DNA from 2 places in the Streptomyces sp. Qhu_M48 genome. Region 2 is predicted to be linked to the other one. Evidence: riboswitches for the same ligand, from Rfam matches in the RefSeq annotation. Region 2 holds a riboswitch; the other holds the start of a gene.
The links. Region 2 has a riboswitch for S-adenosylmethionine ahead of ACRRSS_RS08080 (aminotransferase class V-fold PLP-dependent enzyme). Riboswitches for the same ligand answer to the same signal wherever they lie in the genome.

Region 1 (7,522 bases), 5.7 Mb from region 2:
ACTTCGCCTTCAACGACCAGAACGTCCTGAAGTTCGCCGGCGACAACGACCTCCTCCCGGTCACCGTCAGCGCCTCCACCCGCATGGAGACCGAGCCCGAACACGCCAACCTGCGCGTCTTCCTCAAGACCCTCCCGGACAGCCAGCTCCCGCCGGTCGGCAAGACGTCCTGGGCCCAGGTCAGCGAGAACGTCAAGCAGAACATCGGCAAGGCCGTCACCCCCGACGGTCGCCCGTCCGAGGTCCTCGGCACGATCGGTCGGGCGGCGACGGCGGCCGAGAACGCCGAGTAATAGGTTGGTCGTATGACCGAGGACCGGGAAGCGGCGGACAGCGACGAGGGCGACGGCGGGCTCGGCACGCGTGAGCGGGCCCTTCTCGCCGTCGAGCGCCGCTCGTGGCCCGGGCCCGGTGCCAAGGAGCGGGCGGTACGCGAGCGCCTCGGGCTCTCGCCGACCCGCTACTACCAGCTGCTCAACGCCCTCCTCGACGACCCGCGCGCCCTCGCCCACGACCCGGTGACGGTCAACCGGTTGCGGCGGGTGCGAGACGACCGGCAGCGGCGGAGATAGGGCGGCGCCCGGCGCCGTCCCCTTCGGCCCCGCTGACGCGGGCGCCTCACATCGGTAGGGTCGGGGACATGGTCAACAGCCTCCCGCACCCGACCACACCCGCCGGCCGCGACGGCCTGGCCGCGCTCCTCGCGCGGCCCGAGAAGGCCGTCGTCGCCCTCGACTTCGACGGCACCCTCGCCGAGATCGTCCCCGACCCCGAACGCGCCCGCGCCCACCCCGGTGCCGTCGAGGCGCTCGCCGCCCTCGCCCCCCAGGTCGCCTCCATCGCCGTCGTGACCGGCCGCCCCGCCGGGGTCGCCGTCCGCTACGGCGGCTTCGCCGGGGTCCCCGGCCTGGAACACCTCGTCGTCCTCGGCCACTACGGCGCCGAGCGCTGGGACGCCGTCACCGGCACTGTCCGGGCCGCCGCCCCCCACCCGGGCGTCGCCTCCGTCCGCGCCGAACTCCCCGGCTTCCTCGACCGGGCCGGCGCCTGGCAGGGCGTCTGGATCGAGGAGAAGGGCCGCGCGGTCGCCGTCCACACCCGCCGTGCCGTCGACCCCGAGGGCGCCTTCGAGGCCCTCAAGGGGCCCCTCGGCGAGCTCGCCACCCACCACGGGCTCGTCCTGGAACCCGGCCGCATGGTCCTGGAGCTGCGGCCCCCGGGCATGGACAAGGGCGTGGCCCTCACGGAGTACGTACGTGAGGTGGGCGCCGGGTCCGTGCTCTACGCCGGGGACGACCTGGGCGACCTGCCCGCCTTCGCCGCCGTGGAGAAGCTCCGCTCCGACGGCACCCCGGGCCTGCTGGTCTGCAGCGGCTCCGCCGAGGTCCCGGAACTCGCCGAGCGAGCGGACCTCGCGGTGGCGGGCCCGGCGGCGGTGGTGGACCTCCTGGCGGCGCTGGCGACGGCGGTGGGCGAGGCCTGAGGCGGCCCCCGCCCCGTCGGCCGGGCCGGCCGAGGGCCCGAGGCCGCGGGCGGGGCTTCCGCACGCGGCGGCCAGGGCTCTCGTACGGTCGGGGCTCCTGGTGCGCGCGCGGGGCTTCCGTACCGTGAGCCGCGCGCGGGGCTTCCGTACCGTCAGGGCTTCCTCACCAGCAGGTCCACCAGGCCCGTCAGGTCCTCCTCGCCGCTGCCGACGGCGAGCCGTCGGCGCATCAGCTCGAAGTACGGCCGGATCAGCTCCGGGCTGACGCCCTGTTCCTCCGCGGTGGCCAGGAAGGTGGGGGTGCCGGCCACCTGCATCGCCAGGTTCGAGACCACGTCCGTCGTGTAGTCGCCGCTGGTGAGCTGCCGGGCGGTGGTGTGGGCCGCCGGGGCCATCGCCGTGAGCCAGCCGGTGAGCAGCGGGGCGAACGCTGCCGGGTCGACGTCCTCGCGGCGGATCAGGGCGAAGGCGTGGGTCACCCCGGCGAACAGCCCGTACATGGCGCTGAGCAGGGCCACGTCGTGCAGGGCCGCGAAGCCCGCGTCCTCGCCGACGTACGTGGTGCCCGCCGGGACGGCCAGGGTCTCCCGGTGCTCCTCGAACAGCTCCCGCGAGCCGCTGTAGAAGACGTAGCCGCCGGCCTCCGGGACCCCGATCATCGGCGGGACGGCCATGATGCCGCCGTCCAGGTAGCGGGCGCCGCGCCGCTCGGCCCACGCGGCGCGGGCACGGGCCTGGGCGGGGGTGCCGGTGACCACGTTCACCAGGTCCCTGCCGGTCAGGTCGACGCCGCCCAGCGTCTCCTCGACGGAGGCGTCGTCGAGCAGGCAGACCACGACGAGCGGGCTCGCCGCGACGGCCTCGGCGGCGCTGCCGGCGACCTTCGCGCCGTCGGCGGCGAGCGGTGCCGCGCGGCCCGGGGTGCGGTTCCAGACGGTGAGCGGATGGCCGGCGGCGAGCCAGGTGCGGGCGAGCGCGGTGCCCATGGCGCCGAGGCCGAGAAGGGTGACGGGGCTCTTGTCCCCGTGGGTCTCTGTCATGCCCACTAGGCTGGTTCGAGGCCCGGAGGTGATCAAGTACGCACTTCGGAGTGGGTGGTTACCCCGGGGGAAGCCAGCAGGTCGGAAGGGTGGGGGCATGGCGACGCTGAACCGGCCCGGCGAGCCGGACGGGCACGTCTGCGGGATCGACACCGCGCTCGAGGTCATCGGCGGCAAGTGGAAGGTGCTCATCCTGTGGGCGCTCCACGAGCAGCCGCACCGCCGCTTCGGGGAGCTGCGGAGGCTCGTCCCGGGGGTCACCGAGAAGGTGCTCGCCTCGCACCTGCGGGAGCTGGAGGCGGACGGCATCGTGCGCCGTGTCTCGTACGACGAGACGCCGCCCCGCGTCGAGTACTCCCTGACCGAGGACGGCGTCCGTCTCAACGACGCGCTCGATCCCCTGGCGGCGTGGGGGCGCGAACGGGCGGCGTCCGCGCCGCCGGCCGCCTAGCCGTTCCGCAGCGACTCCAGCTGGTCGAGGAACCAGCGCTGCGGGGGCAGGGCCGTCGCGGCGGCGGCCAGACGCTTGGAGCGGTCGGCGCGTTCCGACGGGGGCATGGAGAGGGCGGTGTGGAGCGCCTCGGCGGTCTCCGACACGTCGAAGGGGTTGACCGTGAGCGCGTCGTCCTTCAGCTCCTCGTAGGCGCCCGCGCCCGTCGAGAGGACGAGCGCGCAGCCCGCCTCCGAGACCACCGGTATCTCCTTGGCGACCAGGTTCATGCCGTCGCGCACCGGGTTGACCAGGGCGACGTCCGCGAGGCGGTACGCGGCCAGGGAGCGGGTGAAGTCGTCCTTCACGGAGACCTGGACCGGTGTCCAGGCGGCCGTTCCGAACTCGGCGTTGATCTCCTCCGCGAGCGCGGCCACCGAGGCCGTGTAGGCGCGGTAGACCTCCAGGTCCTGCCGCGAGGGGTAGGCGGAGGCCAGGTGGACGACCCGGTCGCGCCACTCGGGGTGGACGGTGAGCAGCTCGCGGAAGGCGAGGAGGCCGCGCAGGATGTTCTTCGACAGTTCGGTGCGGTCGACCCGGACGATGGTCCTGCGGTCCCCGACCTCCTCCCGGAGCAGGGCGAGCCTCCGGTCCACCTCGGGCCGGTGCGCGAGGGCCCGCAGGTCCTCGCCGTCGACGCCCAGGGGGTGGACGGTGACGCGGGTGCCGTCGCGCCCGTCGCCCGCGCAGCCCAGGAAGGCGTCGGCCCAGGCCCGGGTGTGGAACCCCAGCTCGTCCGCGCCGAGCATGCCCCACAGCAGCTCCTCGCGGATGTCGTCGGGCAGCATCCGCAGGTACTCGGGGGACGCCCACGGAGTGTGCGTGAAGTGGGCGATCCGCAGGTCCGGGCGGAGTTCGCGCAGCTGACCGGGGACGAGGGCCAGGTGGTAGTCCTGCACCAGGACCGCCGCGCCCTGGTCCGCCTCGGCGGCCAGGGTGGCGGCGAACTCGTGGTTGTACGCCCGGTACGAGGTCCAGAGGCGGCGGAACTCCGCGTCGAAGACGGGCTCGCGCGGGATGTCGTACAGGTGGTGGTGGAGGAACCACAGCGCCGAGTTCGCGATGCCGTTGTACGCGTCGGCGTACACCTGCGGGTCGATGGGCAGCATGCGGACGCCCGGCTCCGCGATCCCGCGCCGGACGGCCTCCCGGTCGCCCTCGCCGAGGGCCGCGCACACCCACAGGCTGTCCTGCGAGGAGACGGCGCTCAGCCCGGAGACCAGGCCGCCGCCGCCCCTGCGGGCGTCGAGCGCACCGTCCTCGCCGAGCACGTACGAGACGGGGCCTCGATTGGATGCCACAAGAACAGAAGCCATGGGGCGAACCTAGCCCGTCCCGTAAACGCTCAAACGTACGTATACGAGACGGGTGGATCCGGCCACGGAGGGTGAGCCGGGACGCGGAGGTCAGTTCTCGCGCCGGCCGCGCATCGCCGCCCTCGCCACCAGGCCCGTCGCCGCGAGCGCGAGGCCGAGTGCGCCGAGCAGCCACAGCCGCTCGCCGTGTCCGCCCGCCCCCGCGAGCGAGCCTCCGCCTCCCGGGGAGCCGGCGTGGTGACTGGAGACTCCGGCGGGTGCCGGGGGCGCGTCCGCCGCCCGGCCCGCCGTGGTGACCGCGAGCGCGCCCACCGTCAGTGCGACGACCGCGAGCACCCTGCCCAAGTGATGGAGTCCGAAGCGCATGACATGTGAATGTACGTAGATCGGTCTATTTTCTGGCGTTACGCCACGCGGCGGCGCGCGTACTCCACGATTTCGGCCATCGGCGGCCGCTCCTCCGTGTCCACCGCGTACGTCCGCGGCTCGAAGCCCTTCTCGCCCCGCTCGAACTGGGTCAGCCGAGGCCGCACCAGATGGCCGCGCGAGAGCCGCAGCTGCGCCGTCCGGTAGATCGCCGCCGCCATCCGGCCGAGCGCCTGGCCGTCCTGGTGCCGGTGCTTGCGCACCCCCACGTCCACCTGCGCGAGCCCGTCGAGGCCCACCGTGTGCAGGGCGTCCACGAGCAGCCCCAGCTCCACTCCGTAACCGACCGGGAACGGCAGCCGTTCGAGCAGCGAGCGCCGCGCCGCGTACTCGCCGCCGAGCGGCTGCACGAAACCGGCCAGCTGCGGCCAGTGCAGATTCAGCAGCGGCCGTGCCACCAGCTCGGTCACCCGACCACCCTGACCAGGGGTGTCGCCGAAGGGGCGGTCGTACATCGCCTTCACGAGGTCGACCTCCGGGTCGGTGAGCAGCGGGCCCACGACCCCCGTCACGAAGTCCGCGGAGAAGTCCCGCAGATCCGCGTCCACGAAGCAGACGACGTCCCCGCTCGTCACCATCAGCGACCGCCACAGGACCTCGCCCTTGCCCGGCACGGCCGGTATCCGGGGGAGTATCGCGTCCCGCGCGACCACCCGCGCCCCGGCCGCCGCCGCCACCTCCGCCGTACGGTCGGTGGAGCCCGAGTCGATCACCACCAGTTCGTCGACGAGCGGCACCGCCTCCGACATCAGCTCGCGCCGGATCACGGTCACGATGTCCCCGACCGTCGCCTCCTCGTTCAGCGCGGGCAGGACGACGCTGACCCTCGTGTTCCGCTTGGCGGCGAGGATCCGCTCCAGCGGCCGGTCCGCCACGGACCAGGACCGCCGGTCCAGCCAGCGCTCCACCTCTTCCAGCACGTGATCTCCATCTCGCGGTTCGGACGGCCGGTCCAAGCGTCCGGGCCTTCGGTTACAGTCTTGAACAACGCGGATGCCCGATGCACGTCGGGGTGCCGCCCGCGTCGGAGCGCAGGAACGAAGTCCACCGCGCTTCACAATCGAATACCGCTCATCCAGAGGGGCAGAGGGAAACGGCCCGTTGAAGCCCCGGCAACCCTCCAGTCGGTTTGTCTCGTACTCCATCGAGGCCCCCGGCTAGGGAAGGTGCCAAATCCGTCTCATGGCGAAAAATTCGTCATGGGAAAGATGAGGAGAAAGGGCCTCGCCTCCATGGCTGTACAGACTGCCGCCTCTGCCACCACCGTCGACCTCGGTCCCGCTTCGGGGCTTTCCTGTCGCGAATGCGGTGAAGTGTTCGCCCTCGGCCCGATCTTCGCCTGCGAACTCTGTTTCGGACCTCTCGAAGTCGCGTACGACCTCCCCACCGGTGACCCCGAGGCGCTGCGCAAGCAGATCGAGGCCGGCCCCGCCAACATCTGGCGCTACGCCCCCCTGCTGCCCGTCCCGGCCGACGTCGCCGACAAGCCGAACCTGAACCCGGGCTGGACCAAGCTCGTCCAGGCCGACAACCTCGCCCGCGAGATCGGCGTCGCCCCCGGCAAGCTCTTCGTCAAGGACGACTCCGGCAACCCGACCCACTCCTTCAAGGACCGGGTCGTCGCCCAGGCCATCGAGGCCGCCCGCGCCTTCGGCTTCACCACGCTCTCCTGCTCCTCCACCGGCAACCTGGCCGGCGCCGTCGGCGCCGCCGCCGCCCGCGCCGGCTTCCGCTCCTGCGTGTTCATCCCGCACGACCTGGAGCAGGGCAAGGTCGTCATGGCCGGCGTCTACGGCGGTGACCTCGTCGCCATCGAGGGCAACTACGACGACGTCAACCGCTTCTGCTCCGAGCTCATCGGCGACCCGCTCGGCGAGGGCTGGGGCTTCGTCAACGTCAACCTCCGCCCGTACTACGGCGAGGGCTCCAAGACGCTGGCGTACGAGATCTGCGAGCAGCTCGGCTGGGTCATCCCCGACCAGCTCGTCATCCCGATCGCCTCCGGCTCCCAGCTCACCAAGATCGACAAGGGGCTCCAGGAGCTCATCAAGCTGGGCCTCGTCGAGGACAGGCCGTACAAGATCTTCGGCGCCCAGGCGGAGGGCTGCTCCCCGGTGTCGGTGGCCTTCAAGGCCGGGCACGACGTCGTACGGCCCCAGAAGCCGAACACGATCGCCAAGTCGCTCGCGATCGGCAACCCGGCCGACGGCCCGTACGTCCTCGACATCGCCCGCCGCACCGGCGGCGCCGTGGAGGACGTGAACGACGAGCAGGTCGTGGACGCGATCAAGCTCCTCGCGCAGACCGAGGGCATCTTCGCCGAGACCGCGGGCGGCGTGACCGTCGGCGTCACGAGGAAGCTGGTCGAGGCCGGGCTGATCGACCCGAACCTCACCACCGTCGTGCTCAACACCGGCGACGGGCTCAAGACCCTGGACGCGGTGGCCGACACCTCTCAGGCGACCGTCACCATCCGCCCGAGCCTGGACGCGTTCCGCGACGCCGGCCTGGCCGTCTGAGCCCGCCCGCACTTCCTGGCCCACTGAAAGGTTTCGAAGACATGGCCGTGAACGTCCGCATCCCCACCATCCTCCGCACCTACACGGGGGGACGGTCCGAGGTCGAGGCCGAGGGCGCGACCCTCGCCGAGGTCATCGCGGACCTGGAGAAGAACCACACGGGCATCGCCGCCCGCGTCCTGGACGACCAGGGCAAGCTGCGCCGTTTCGTCAACGTCTACGTGAACGACGACGACGTGCGCTTCGAG
Region 2 (7,522 bases):
GGTCATCTCGGCGATCGCCTCGATCAACCCGATCTGGGCCCTCGGCCCGTACCGCCCGGACCAGGTGTCCACCGGCGCCCAGCCCGACTGGTACATGGGCTTCGCCGAGGGTCTGATCCGAGTGATGCCGGGCTGGGAGATCAACCTCTGGGGCCACACGCTGGTCCTCGGTGTGATGATCCCGCTGGCGATCTTCCCGGCGGTCCTCGCGGCGATCGCGGTCTACCCGTTCATCGAGTCGTGGATCACGGGCGACAAGCGCGAGCACCACATCGCGCAGCGCCCGCGCAACGCTCCGACGCGCACCGGCTTCGGTGTCGCCTGGATCACCGCGTACATGATCATGCTCGTGGGTGGTGGAAACGACCTCTGGGCGACCCACTTCCACCTGTCGCTCAACTCGATCACCTGGTTCGTCCGGATCTTCTTCTTCGCCGGACCGGTCATCGCGTTCATCGTCACCAAGCGGATCTGCCTCGGCCTCCAGCGCCGCGACAAGGACAAGGTGCTGCACGGACGCGAGTCCGGCATCATCAAGCGCCTGCCGCACGGTGAGTTCGTCGAGATCCACGAGCCGCTGAGCCAGGGCGAGCTGCACCGCCTCACCGCGCACGAGCAGTACGAGGCGGCGGCCCTCCCGCCGGCCGTCGACGAGAACGGCGTGGAGCGGAAGATCGGGCGCATGGAGAAGCTCCGGGTCAAGCTCAACAAGGGCTACTACGGCGACGACAACCAGGTCGCCAAGCCCACGGTCGAGGAGTACAAGGAGATCCAGAGCGGCCACGGCCACCACTGATCACCTGAACTCCTGACCTGAACGAGTCGCCACGGCGAGAGCCCCGTCCATTCGATGGACGGGGCTCTTTGCCGTCCCCGGGGGTCGATAGGCTGGCTCATAACCTATTGCGTGCGCAATTGACTATGGAGCTGCCATGAGCGCTGTGACCCCCGCTGGAGGACCTACGTCGGCGGGCCGCTCCTGGCCCGTCGTCCTGGAAGGTCTGCTGACCGGCCGCGACCAGAGCGCCGAGGACACCGCCTGGGCGATGGACCGCATCCTGCGCGGCGAGGCCACCGACGCCCAGATCGCCGGCTTCGCGGTCGCCCTGCGCGCCAAGGGCGAGACCGTCGACGAGATCACCGGACTCGTCCGCACCATGTACGAGCACGCCAACACGATCGAGGTGCCCGGCGCCACCGTCGACATCGTCGGCACCGGCGGCGACGGCGCCAGGACCGTCAACATCTCCACGATGTCCGCGATCGTCGTCGCCGGCACGGGCGCCAAGGTCGTCAAGCACGGCAACCGGGCCGCGTCCTCCGCCTCCGGCGCCTCCGACGTCCTGGAGAAGCTCGGCGTCAACCTGGAGCTGACTCCCCGGCGGGTCGCCGAGGTCGCCGAGGAGGCCGGGATCACCTTCTGCTTCGCGGTGAAGTTCCACCCGGCGCTGCGGCACGTCGCCGCGGCCCGCAAGGAGCTCGGCATCCGGACCACCTTCAACTTCCTCGGCCCGCTCACCAACCCGGCCCGGGTCCGGGCCCAGGCCACCGGCGTCGCCGACGCCCGGATGGCCCCGATCATGGCCGGGGTGCTCGCCGAGCGCGGCTCCTCCGCGCTCGTCTTCCGCGGCGACGACGGCCTCGACGAGCTGACCACCACCGCCACCTCGCGGGTCTGGGTGGTCCGCGACGGCTCGGTGCGTGAGGAGGCCTTCGACCCCCGGGACGTCGGCATCGACCTCGTGCCGGTGGAGGCCCTGCGCGGCGCGGACGCCTCGTACAACGCCGACGTGGCCCGGCGGCTGCTCGCGGGGGAGACCGGTCCGGTACGGGACGCGGTGCTGCTCAACTCGGCGGCGGCGCTGACCGCGCTCGCGCCGGGGGAGGGCACCCTGGTGGAGCAGATCCGCGCCGGCATCGAGAAGGCCGCGGAGGCGATCGACTCCGGCGAGGCCCGCCGGGCCCTGGACCGCTGGATCAGCGTCAGCAACGCGTAACCCTCCGGCACGAGACGCCCGTGCGACCCCGGTCCAGTATGCGGACCGGGGTCTTGCGCTTCGGCGATCATGTGGCAGGATTCTCTACAGGTCACGAGTGACAGCGTTTTGGCCCCGGCTTGCTGTCCGGCAACCCTCCGTCCGTGGCGGGGTGCCCCGGGTGATGACCAGGCCGTAGGCAGAGAGGTCTACGGCAAGCGCGGACCCCTCGAACACCAGGGGTCCTGGTCTCTCGAGGAGTTTTTCCGTGAGCAAGCGAATGCGATAGGGCGAATCCGCCCCACCTTCACCCTCGGATCAGGGTCACTTCCGCGTACCTTCGCGCGCCCCCGTGCCTTCCGAGGTATCACCCGTACCCCGCCGAGTCCGGCCGCGTACGGGGTCACCGAAGCCATTCCGCACCGCCCGCCGGGAGATACCGCCATGTCCGCATGCCCGAACGCCGCCACCGTCGTCGCCACCGTCGACACCGCCACCGTCGTCGAGACCGTGACCGCCGAGTGCGCGACCGCCGAGTCCGCCGACCCCTGCTGCGCCGCCCCGCTGCCCGTCCTCGGCCGGGACGTCACCGTGCCGCTCGTCACCGGCGGCGAGGTGACCTACGCGGCGCTCGACTACGCGGCCAGCGCACCTGCCCTGCAGCGGGTGTGGGACGACGTCGCCGCGTACGCCCCCTACTACGGCAGCGTCCACCGCGGCGCCGGATACCTCTCCCAGCTCTCCACCGACCTCTTCGAGAACAGCCGCGTCACCGTCGCCGAGTTCCTCGACTGCCGCCCCGACGACCAGGTCGTCTTCACCCGCTCCACCACCGACTCGCTGAACCTGCTCGCCCGGGCCGTCCCGGACGGCTGCGAGGTCTTCGTCTTCGAGACCGAGCACCACGCCTCGCTGCTGCCCTGGCGCGACGCCCGCGTCACCTACCTCAACGCGCCCCGCACCCCGGAGCAGGCCGTCGCGACCCTGGAGCGCGCCCTCGCCGACCGGGACCCCTACGGCCCCGCCCTCGTCTGCGTCACCGGCGCCTCCAACGTCACCGGTGAGCTGTGGCCGGTGAAGGAGCTCGCCGCCGCCGCGCACGCCCACGGCGCCCGGATCGTGCTCGACGCCGCCCAACTCGCGCCCCACCACCCGGTCTCCGTCCAGGAGCTCGACGTGGACTGGATCGCCTTCTCCGGCCACAAGCTGTACGCCCCCTTCGGCTCCGGCGTCCTCGCGGGCCGCTCCGACTGGCTCCAGGACGCCGAGCCCTACCTCGCGGGCGGCGGCGCCTCCCGCAAGGTGGCGCGTCGGGCCGACGGTGGTGTGGACGTGGAGTGGCACACCACCGCGGCCCGGCACGAGGCCGGCTCCCCGAACGTCATCGGCGTGTACTCCATCGCCTCCGCCTGCAAGGCGCTCACCGAGGCCGGCTTCGACCAGCTGGTCGCCCGCGAGCGGCACCTGATCGCCACCGTGCGCGCCGGCCTCGCCGAGGTGCCCGAGGTCAAGGTGCTGTCGCTGTTCGGCGACGACGCCCCCCGGGTCGGCGTCATCTCCTTCGTCGTGGAGGGCTGGAACAGCTCCCACTTCGCCGCCGCGCTCTCCGCCGAGTACGGCATCGGCGTCCGCGACGGTCTCTTCTGCGCCCACCCGCTGGTCCGCACGCTGCTGGGCAGCGACCCGCAGGACCCGGGTGAGTGCGGCGCCCCCGAGGCGGCCCCGGGGGAGCGAAGCGAGGTGGGGGTTCCCCCGGCCGAAGGCTGGGGGAGATCGCTCAACGCCATCCGGGTGAGCTTCGGCGCCGGTACGCCCGACGAGCACGTGGAGCGGTTCGTCGTTGCCGTGAAGGAGCTCGTCCGGGACGGCGCGCAGTGGAAGTACCGCACGGAGGACGGCCGCTGCGTCCCCGACCGCGGCTGAGCACTCACTCGTACGGGTGAAGGGGGCCTCCCGATCGGGAGGCCCCCTTCACCGTGTCCGCGCGGGCGGTCTCAGGACTCCAGACCGATGGCGAAGGCCGCCTCCAGATCGTGCTGGGAGTACGTGCGGAAGGCGACGTGCGTGTCCGTGGCCTCGACGCCCGGGATCTTGCTGATGCTGCCGGGGATCACGTCCGCCAGGTCGTCGTGACGGGGCACGCGGACCATGGCGATGAGGTCGTAGGTGCCGGTCACCGAGAAGACCTCGCTGACGCTGTCGAGCGAGGCGATCGACTCGGCGATCTCGGGGATGCGGTCCACGCTGGTCTTGATGAGCACGATCGCGGTGATCACGGCTGGCTTTCTCCCTCGGTCGCCGCGGCTTGGGCTTTCACTCTATCCCCACCCCGGTAGCGCCCCCAGGCGTAGAGGAAGCCGACGGAGAAGCCCACCACGTGGGCCAGATAGGCCACGCCGGGACCGGCCCCGGCCGCCCGGGCGGCCAGCCACTGGAGGACGAACCAGAAGACCAGCACGATCCAGGCGGGGAAGCGCAGCGGCAGGAAGAAGAGGAAGGGGAAGAGACTGGTGACGCGGGAGCGCGGGAAGAGGAAGAGAAAGGCCCCGAGCACCCCGGAGATCGCCCCCGACGCCCCGACCAGGGTCTGCTCGCTGTTGGCGTGCGCCGCCGCGTACCCGAGCAGCGCGAGGTATCCGGTGCCCAGGTAGAAGAGGGCGAACGCGACCGGACCCATGCGCTCCTCGGCCATCGCCCCGAAGACGTACAGGAACAGCATGTTTCCCAGCAGGTGGAGCCAGCTGCCGTGGACGAAGAGCGCGCTGAGCGGGGTGAGCAGGGCGCGGGGCTCGCCGCTCATCAGCTCGGCGGGGACCACGCCCCAGCGGCGGAAGTACACGCCCTGCGCCGCGAGGAGCTCGTCCCCGGTGCCGTGTGCCGGGTTGAGGCCGGAGACCGGACTGATCGCGAAGAGCAGGCAGCAGGCGGCGATCAGTCCGTACGTCACCGTGGGTCCGCTACGGGTGCCCCGCACGGCTCCGAGGGCCGCACCTCGCCAGTCGATCATGGACAGATCATGGCGTACCGGGGCCGAAGTGGACAGAGTGCCTCGCCGTGCTCCCGGGTACCGGCGAGGCCGTAGGGTAACGGTCAGTACAACCGCAGTTCGACGGCGCACCGCGGCTCCCGCACCTGGTACCACGCAACAGGAAGAAGGACGGCACGATGACGACGGTTCCCCTGCCGACCGACGAGACCCGCTGGCGCTGCACTCTCTGCGGCAACCTGACCCGTTTCGACGTGACGCGATCCTCCAAGGTCGTCGAGTACGTCCATCTGGACCTCGCGGGAGACCCGACGGTCGAGGAGCGGCAGGTGGTCAGTGAGACCATCGAGTCGGTCCGCTGCCGCTGGTGCAACGCGGTGGATCAGATCGAACTGGTGGACAGGCCGGGCGCCGCCTCCTGAGGGACGGTGCGGAAGACATTGGGGTGACGGATCGTGGAGCAGCCCGCGCACGGTGGAGAGCCGACCGGCGCGGCAGGTGACGCTGCCGAGGCGCTCGACCACCCACTGCCGGAAGGCGTCCGGCGGAGGGTCGTCGCGCTGGTCGCCGACGCCTTCGGCGGGCTGACCGTCGCCGAGCTGCCCGGACCCCTGAGGCAGTACGCCCGGTTCACCGCGAGCCGGCGGGCCAAGTTCGCCGGCAACGCGATGGCGGCGGCCCTGGAGAGCGATCCGCTCTTCCGGCAGCGGATCGGCGAACGGTTCAAGCTGAACCAGCCCGAACTGGCCGGAGCCGTCGAGACCGGCACCCCGCCCGCCGCCGCCGACCCCGTGGACGTGGCCGCGGCCGCCTATGTGCTGCGCCCGCCCGGCTGGGTCAAGCTGGTGGCCGCCGCGGGCGAGGAGGCCCAGCGCGTCGACGCCGAGCGGGCCGACGAGGCGGGCCGGCGCGAACTGGAGCGGCTGCGCGAGGAGCTCGCCGCCGCCCGGGACCGTTCCCGGAGCGAGAACGAGCAGTTGCGCCACGACCTCGAAGCGGCCCGGAAGGAAGCGGAATCGCTTCACCGCAAGCTGCGCAGCGCCCAGAGCGACGTGAAGCGCGGCGAGGCCGCGCTCCGCCGCGTCCAGGGCGAGATCGAGACCGCGCGGGCGGAGTCGGCGGCCCAGGTGTCGGCCGCGGAGAGCGAGAGCAGGCGGCTCAAGGCCCGGCTCGGCGAGGTGGAGTCGGCCCTGGAGGCGAGCCGCAGGTCCGCCCGCGAGGGGCGCTCGGTGGAGGACATGCGGCTGCGGCTGCTCCTCGACACCGTCCTCGACGCCGCCCAGGGGCTGCGCCGCGAACTGGCGCTGCCACCCGTCTCGGTGCACCCGGCGGACACCGTGGACGCGGTGGAGCCGGGGCGGATGTCGCCGAAGGACATCGCGGCGCGGGCGCTCTCCGAGACCGACCCGGCGCTGCTCGACCAGTTGCTGGCCCTGCCGCAGGCGCATCTGGTCGTCGACGGCTACAACGTCACCAAGACCGGCTATCCGACGATGCCGTTGGAGAAGCAGCGGCTGCGCCTGCTGGGCAGCCTGTCGTCCCTCGCGGCCCGCTCGGGCGCCGAGGTCACCTGTGTCTTCGACGGGGCGGAGCTGGCGGCCCCGGTGCTGCTCGCGCCGCCGCGCGGGGTGCGGGTGCTGTTCTCCAAGCCCGGCGTGACGGCGGACGAGTTGATCCGTCAGCTGGTGCGGGCGGAGCCGCCGGGCCGGCCGGTGGTGGTGGTCTCCACGGACCGCGAGGTGGCCGACGGGGTGGCGAAGGCGGGTGCGCGTCCCGTGGCGTCCGCTTTGTTGCTGAAGCGGCTTTCGCGGCTCTCGTGACGCATCGCAACTCTTAGGCGCTATGCCCGAATTCTGGACGGCGGACCGTCAAGTGCTCATCACTGCCCGTGCGATGTGTGTAAATAAAGTGGCGTGTGAGCGATATTTTTGCCGGTGGGATTTGAACTGATCACAACTTGGTCACTAGGGTCGGGCTTCGAACCTTCGCGCGGTTGATCACCCATCCGGGGTGGCGGCGGAGGAACCGCCTGCCCTGACCGGTTGGGCGGCTCTGAGGAAGAAGGAGCTCGCCTTCGTGGCGTCCCACCGTCGACCCAAGCAGCCGAGCCGTACCCGCGTGACCGTGTTCACCGCGGCCGCGGCCGCCGCCGTCGCCCTCTCCGCCCAGAGCGGTGCCCAGGCGGCCCCCGCCAAGCCCAAGATCGACGAGGTCAAGTCGAAGGTCGACGAGCTCCACCACGAGGCCGAGGAGGCCACGGAGCAGGCGAACCTCGCCGACGAGCGCAGGGGCAAGCTGCAGAAGGAGGTCGGCCAGCTCCAGGACAAGGTGGCCCGCGGCCAGCAGGAGCTCAACGCCCTGCGTGACCAGATCGGTTCGGTGGCCAGCGCCCAGTACCGCTCCGGCGGCATCGACCCCGCGCTCCAGCTCTTCCTCTCCGCCGACCCGGACACCTACCTCGACAAGGCGTCCGCGATCGACCAGCTGAGCGCCCAGCAGGCCGACGTCCTCACCTCGATCCAGGCCAAGCAGCGCACGCTCGCGCAGCAGCGCACCGAGG

Region 1: another riboswitch for S-adenosylmethionine. It lies ahead of thrC (threonine synthase); the one in region 2 lies ahead of ACRRSS_RS08080 (aminotransferase class V-fold PLP-dependent enzyme).

What each region holds. Positions count from the first base shown of each region.
Region 1 covers NZ_CP195432.1:7,464,443-7,471,964, reverse strand. Annotated here, with positions in the region: gene ACRRSS_RS33560 (ABC transporter substrate-binding protein) at 1-293, shown strand, start outside; gene ACRRSS_RS33555 (DUF3263 domain-containing protein) at 306-572, shown strand; gene otsB (trehalose-phosphatase) at 641-1,483, shown strand; gene ACRRSS_RS33545 (NAD(P)-dependent oxidoreductase) at 1,636-2,523, opposite strand; gene ACRRSS_RS33540 (winged helix-turn-helix transcriptional regulator) at 2,621-2,974, shown strand; gene ACRRSS_RS33535 (alpha,alpha-trehalose-phosphate synthase (UDP-forming)) at 2,971-4,329, opposite strand; gene ACRRSS_RS33530 (hypothetical protein) at 4,420-4,695, opposite strand; gene ACRRSS_RS33525 (glucosyl-3-phosphoglycerate synthase) at 4,734-5,675, opposite strand; SAM riboswitch class I at 5,824-5,970, shown strand; gene thrC (threonine synthase) at 5,964-7,274, shown strand; gene ACRRSS_RS33515 (MoaD/ThiS family protein) at 7,316-7,522, shown strand, end outside.
Region 2 covers NZ_CP195432.1:1,723,137-1,730,658, forward strand. Annotated here, with positions in the region: gene qcrB (cytochrome bc1 complex cytochrome b subunit) at 1-796, shown strand, start outside; gene trpD (anthranilate phosphoribosyltransferase) at 933-1,997, shown strand; SAM riboswitch class IV at 2,087-2,203, shown strand; gene ACRRSS_RS08080 (aminotransferase class V-fold PLP-dependent enzyme) at 2,421-3,899, shown strand; gene ACRRSS_RS08085 (Lrp/AsnC family transcriptional regulator) at 3,971-4,252, opposite strand; gene ACRRSS_RS08090 (rhomboid family intramembrane serine protease) at 4,249-4,983, opposite strand; gene ACRRSS_RS08095 (hypothetical protein) at 5,142-5,384, shown strand; gene ACRRSS_RS08100 (NYN domain-containing protein) at 5,418-6,782, shown strand; gene ACRRSS_RS08105 (NlpC/P60 family protein) at 7,039-7,522, shown strand, end outside.